Desulfosediminicola ganghwensis: one gene and its partner. The main gene of each other region encodes a partner of the protein of the gene in region 2 in a complex. Links are inferred from orthologs where the notes say so. Each region holds a gene or a part of one and is shown on either strand. Other genes may lie near its edges.

What was found. Proteins that work in one complex are often made in the same cells at the same time.
Region 1: the proteins of uvrB (region 2) and FCL45_RS20360 are in contact, whole or in part, in a crystal structure (PDB 7EGT), measured with the Thermus thermophilus proteins. The link is inferred for Desulfosediminicola ganghwensis from one-to-one orthologs. Residues at the interface, in WP_096411307.1 of Thermus thermophilus: Glu23, Leu25, Arg26, Asp27, Gly28, Glu29, Arg30, Phe31, Arg55, Glu326, Asp327, Phe328, Glu379, Ser382, Gln383, His398, Gly400, Arg401; in WP_096412145.1 of Thermus thermophilus: His654, Arg656, Phe657, Gln666, Asp668, Glu669, Lys680, Arg681, Leu682, Ser683, Lys685, Tyr686, Ala687.

What each region holds. Positions count from the first base shown.
Region 1 is NZ_CP050699.1:4,733,668-4,736,709, forward strand. Bases 1-2,967 are described here. They hold FCL45_RS20360 (ATP-dependent helicase), read right to left. Parts: upstream 2,596-2,967; coding sequence 406-2,595; downstream 1-405. Other genes in these bases: FCL45_RS20355 (bifunctional folylpolyglutamate synthase/dihydrofolate synthase), read right to left, coding at 1-199; FCL45_RS20365 (pancreas/duodenum homeobox protein 1), read left to right, coding at 2,734-2,967. Outside these bases: more of FCL45_RS20365, read left to right, coding at 2,968-3,042. UniProt on the Escherichia coli protein: A helicase with DNA-dependent ATPase activity. Unwinds DNA duplexes with 3'-5' polarity. Translocates on single-stranded DNA with 3'-5' polarity. Initiates unwinding more efficiently from a nicked substrate than double-stranded DNA.
Region 2 is NZ_CP050699.1:4,517,204-4,520,196, reverse strand. Bases 65-2,982 are described here. They hold uvrB (excinuclease ABC subunit UvrB), read left to right. Parts: upstream 65-473; coding sequence 474-2,492; downstream 2,493-2,982. Other genes in these bases: FCL45_RS19335 (lysophospholipid acyltransferase family protein), read left to right, coding at 2,489-2,982; rnhA (ribonuclease HI), read left to right, coding at 65-228. Also shown: more of rnhA, read left to right, coding at 1-64; more of FCL45_RS19335, read left to right, coding at 2,983-2,993. UniProt on the Escherichia coli protein: The UvrABC repair system catalyzes the recognition and processing of DNA lesions. A damage recognition complex composed of 2 UvrA and 2 UvrB subunits scans DNA for abnormalities.

The DNA.
Region 1 (3,042 bases), 220 kb from region 2 along the record:
AACCAGCCTTCTGCAGCACATTCAGCAGCGAAGCGCTCACCGAGCCTTTGCCGTTGGTACCCGCCACATGAACAATCTTCAGCTTCTTTTCAGGCTCGCCAACCTTCTCCAGGAAGGAGTGCATGGCCCCAAGCCCCAGCTTTATCTTGTGCATCTGCAACTCATCGAGGAGTCGCAAAGCTTCATCATATGTCATCATAATCTCTTTCTCTTACGCCGTTCACGTCCTACATCCAACGTCCCACATCCAACGTTTGCCTTCTATCCCCTCACAACTCAGATCCAACATCCAACTCGCAGTTGCAGTTCACATCCAACATCCAACGTCCAACGTCCCACGTCCTACGTGCTATTACGTCCTACGTGCTGTTCCCGTCCTACGTGCTGTTCCCGTCCTACGTGCTGTTACATAAGCGTCAACTTCGCATAATCCAGATGCAGCGTTTTAATTCCATGCCGATCAAACATCACATCGAGCGAGCGAGGCGGTGAGGTTTTTTTCACCACCCCGATACCAAAAAACGGGTGCTGGACCCTGGTGCCCACCGGCAGATTCTCCATGCTCAGTTTCGGCTCTTTCTTCTTTTTAGCCTTGGGCAGGCCGCTAAAATCCGGCGTGGTATACGATGACGGTCGACGGCTGAAACTTGTGCCGCCCGGTTCTATCCGTTCGTAAAGACCGGGAGTGATCTCTGCCAGAAACGGCGACATGCCGACCCGCTTGAACTGGCGATCAGGCGTCATCAATTCCCGCGGATAGGTGAAATAGAGATGTTTACGGGCGCGGGTGGCGGCAACATACAACAGTCTGCGCTCCTCCTCCCATTGTTCACCCATCCCGGCTGAGGCGTGGGGGAAACGTCCATCGGCCATGCCAATGACAAAGACCGCATCGAACTCAAGCCCTTTAGAAGAGTGAATCGTGGATAGAATCATCTTCTCGCCGCCGCTCTCATCCTGGGTGGTGTTATCCGGCGGATCGAGTGCGGTATCATCGATAAAGGACTGCAGGTCGTCGTAGCCTGCCATGATAGCCTTGAGCTGCTCCAGATCTTTCTGCCGCTTGGGATAATCATCGTTATAGAGCGATTCGAATATCGGCTGATAGTAGACCATCACTATCTCGAAAAGAGCGGAAGGCTTCTGCTCACAGGCCAGCAAATCACTAAAAAGCAGGTTCAGCTTCTCCAGGCCGCCCTTCCAGGTCTTGCCAGCCGGGTATTTGGCCAGCGCCTCGAATGGGTCCGGGGCCGCGGCAATGGTGTTGGTGATCTTCTGGGCGGTTTTCGGGCCAACCTTATCGAGTTGCAGCAGGGTACGGTTCCAGCTCAGGTTATCCTGGGTGTTCACCATAAGGCGCAGGAAAGCGAGCACGTCTTTCATATGGGCAGACTCGGTGAGTTTCAGTCCACCGCGCTTTTCGAAGTCTATGCCCATGGTATTCAGTTCAAGCTCCAGCTTGTAGGAATGAAAACCGGAACGAAACAGTACCGCCATTTCCTCCAGCTCCACACCTTCGGCACGCAACCTGTTAATCTGGCGCGCCACAAAGCTCGCCTCTTCCCGTTCATCGCGGGCCCCGTAGATATTGGGCTTGATGTTGCCTTCGATTTGACTGAAGAGGGTTTTGGTGTATTTCTCAGTAGCGTTTCTGATAATATCGTTGGTCAACGATAAAATTGGCTGGCTGGAGCGATAATTCTCTTCCAGCTTGACGATTTTACAGTTGGGGAACACCTTGGGAAAGCGCATGATATTGTAAAAATCCGCGCCTCGAAAAGCATAGATCGACTGGGAGTCGTCACCAACGACCATGACATTATCGTGGGTATAGGCGGCCAGTCGGACAATATCTGCCTGAATCAGGTTGGTATCCTGGTACTCATCGACCATAATATGGCTGAAACGCCTGGAGGTCGCCTCGCGCACCTCCACAGACTCTTCTAACAACCGCTTCCAGTTCACCAGCAGATCATCATAATCCATCAGACCGTGATCATATTTAAAGGTCTGATAACTATCACGCAATCTTACAATATCATCGGTAAAGTCGTTTAAGTGGGCAAACTGCTCATCCACCAGATCTTCAAGTGCAATGGATTTATTCACCGAGCCGCTGATCATATTGATCAAGGCCCGCTTGGAAGGGAACTGTTTCGATTTGCCGGAAAGCCCGAGGGAAGACTTGAGCAGGTTGATAATCCCCTCGGCGTCTCCCCTGTCTATGATGGTAAAACCCGAGCCATATCCGAGATGGGAGCCGTAGCGCCTCAGAAGCAGGTTGGCAATACCGTGGAAAGTACCGCCCACAACCCGCGAGCAGGATTCATTCAAGAGCTGCCCCGCACGCCAGAGCATCTCCTGGCTGGCCTTTCTGGTGAAGGTAAGCAGCAATATCGACTCGGGCGACACACCCTTATCCATAAGATGGGCGACCCTGTGCACCAGGGTTCGGGTCTTGCCGCTACCAGCACCGGCGATAACGAGCACAGGCCCGTCTGTTGCGGTTACAGCTTCGTATTGCGATTTGTTCAGTCCATTCAGGTCAACACCGGGTGATTCAAACCCGTGTCCTGGTAAAAAGTCATTTTTCATGGCGGCACTTTAACACAGAGGTATACCACTGGCAACGCTGGTTGACAAAATGGGCATGGACTGTATTATACCTTGCGTAATAGTTCATTCGATATGGTGACTCTCACCTAATCCATTCAATTAATTTCGGATATCCTCATGGCAACAGACACTTATACCACTATTTTCACCCCGGAAACTCTTTCCAGCCTGTTCCCTAAAGATCGTGCCGACGAATTTTTCGACGCACTGTTTGGTGATGCCAGTGAAGGTGCCTACGATATCGCGCTTGGATTTCGCGGTGCCGATAAGAGCAACCTGGTGATGGAACTGCTGCTGACCGAACGTCCCGGATGCTGCCTCGCCTGTAACCTGACCCAGGGACTGCCGCAGGTATTTTCCCGCCACCCTATCATCAATGTTAACGGACTGGTCAAAGAGATTGATGAGCTGCTTGGCGACGGAGTA
Region 2 (2,993 bases):
AAAGATGGTGCCGGTAACTGGCTGCGGCAATGGCAGCGTCGTGACTGGCATACCCGAGAAGGGCAGGAGGTCAGCAACCGTCAGGAATGGCAGGCGCTGGCTGAACTTCTCAAGTCGTACCCGGTCTTCTTTCATCAGATCGATAAGAAAGCTCCGCCGTGCCACAACGCAGAAGCAAAAGAGCTGGCGGGGGAATTCTATTCTGAAATCATCCTGCAGGAAACATAAGGCTGTTTCAGCCGGTCTTCTTGACGTAGCGCTTTGGGAGATATACGGATTGTCTCTAGGGAAAATGAAATTCTGGTACCTGTGCGAACCGGATTCACAGGTATATACTCCAGGAATCCGGTCTTCACATTGGTCCGTAGTAAATCTTCTCCTCATCTGGTAAATTATCCGTCTTAAGCAATTGCACCTCAAACTCTCTGATTGCAAGCGCAGCGTCATTTGAGAGGACTGCGTAATATATAGTTATGGAAAAGCCTTTTAAACTTGTTACCAAGTTCACACCCTCCGGAGATCAGCCTGAAGCGATAGAGTTGCTGACCAATGGAATTCAGAATGGAGCAAAGCATCAGGTACTGCTTGGTGTAACCGGCTCAGGTAAGACCTTCACCATGGCAAGTGTGGTTGAAAAGGTTCAGCGACCCACTCTGGTCATTGCTCCCAATAAGACCCTGGCGGCACAGCTTTTTACCGAGTTCAAGGAGCTGTTTCCGGAAAATGCGGTGGAGTATTTTGTCTCCTATTACGACTACTACCAGCCAGAGGCCTATATCCCCCAGTCGGATACCTATATTGAAAAGGATTCCTCAATCAACGATGCCATTGATAAACTGCGCCACTCCGCCACCCGATCACTTCTGACCCGGCGGGATGTACTGATTGTGGCCTCTGTCTCATGCATCTATGGTCTTGGTTCCCCTGAAGAATATAAAAATATGCACCTGTTTCTGCAGCGCGATAAAGAACATCCCATGGAGGATGTGCAGCGCAGGCTGGTGTATATGCTCTTTGAGCGAAACGATATCTCTTTTCATCGGGGTACTTTCAGGGTTCGCGGCGATGTTATCGACATCTTCCCCGTGCATGAGGAAGATCGGGCCATTCGTCTGGAATTTTTTGGAGACACCCTGGAGGAGATTTATGTTATCGATCCTCTTCGCGGCGTGGTTATCGAGAAACTCGATGAATATACGGTTTTTCCAGGGAGCCATTATGTTACTTCCAAAGACAGGCTGCAAATCGCCAACCGGACAATCAAGGAAGAACTGAATTGGCGGCTGGAACAGTTCCATAGTGAAAACAGGCTGGTGGAAGCGCAACGGCTGGAACAGCGGACCATGTTTGACCTGGAGATGATCCATGAGTTGGGCTATTGCAACGGTATCGAGAACTACAGTCGCCATCTAACCGGGAAACCGGAAGGCGCTCCACCGCCGACCCTGCTCGATTATTTTCCCGAGGATTTCCTGATATTCATAGATGAGAGTCACATCGGAATCGGCCAGTTGAATGGTATGTACAATGGTGACCGGTCCCGTAAGACAACTCTGGTCAACTTCGGTTTTCGCCTGCCTTCAGCCCTGGACAACAGACCCCTTCGCTTCGATGAGTTCAAAGGACGAATCCACCAGGCGATCTATGTTTCGGCCACCCCAGGTGACTGGGAAGTCGATAAATCCGAGGGGCGCATTGTCGAGCAGGTGATCAGGCCCACCGGTTTGCTTGATCCTGTGATTGAGGTGCGCCCGGCGACCAGCCAGGTGGATGACCTGCTGGAGGAGATCCGTGTCCGTTCAGAGCGTGATGAGGCGGTGCTGGTCACTACCCTGACCAAGCGTATGGCGGAAGACCTCACCGACTATTATCACAAGTTGGGTATCCGGGTTCGTTATCTGCACTCTGACATCAAGACCCTGGAGAGGATCGAACTGATCCGGGATCTGCGAAATGATGAGTTCAACGTTCTGGTTGGTATCAACCTGCTGCGCGAGGGACTCGACATTCCGGAAGTATCGCTGGTGGCTATACTCGATGCGGATAAGGAAGGCTTCCTGCGATCGGAACGGTCACTTATCCAGACCTGCGGCCGCGCTGCGCGAAACGTAAACGGCAGGGTAATAATGTATGCAGATGAAATTACCGGTTCCATGGAGTATACCATTGCTGAGACGGAGCGTCGCCGAGCCCTGCAGCATGAGCATAATATAGAACATGGTGTGGTACCCCAGACCATTTTTTCAAAGGTCAAGGATACCATGCAACAGCATCTGCATAATTCCGGATACAAGATGGACGAGCGCCAGCAGGCCCTGCTGGAGGCTGCCGAAGAGTTGCCGAATTTCAGCTCGGTGGGTGAGCTTGAGAGAGAAATCAAAAAGCTTGAAAAAGAGATGCAACAAGCCGCCAAGGAGCTGGCCTTTGAAGAGGCTGCGGCACTGCGCGACAAAATAAAAACTCTGCGCAAACTGGAAATTGAGTTGGGATGAAAAAGTATTTGAAAAAACTGGCGATATATGTGCTACCTGTGCTTATCGGCGTGGCAGTGCGGCTTGTCTATGCCACCTGTAAAATACGGGTTCATGGAGCTGAAAATCGCAACAATACGATAGGCAGCGGCAAAGCGGTTATCGGCTCTTTCTGGCACTACTCCCTGCTGGGGATGTTTTATCATTGCCGCAAAGATAATGCTGTGATTATGGTGAGTTCCAGTGCCGATGGTGAATATATTTCCAGGATGCTGGAACATTTCGGTTTTAAAACCGTGCGTGGCTCTCGCAATAAGAAGGGTGTGCAGGCTTTAAAAGATCTGGTCAAAGCGGCGAGGAACGGGGAGAATACCGCGCTGGTCACGGATGGCTCACAAGGCCCGGAGCGGGTGGCTCAGCCCGGAGCGATCCTGATCGCTTCGATGAGTGGAACCCCTATTGTACCCATGGCCTGGGCAGCTTCCCGTTATGGTACCATTCGCTCCTGGGATCGGACCGCCT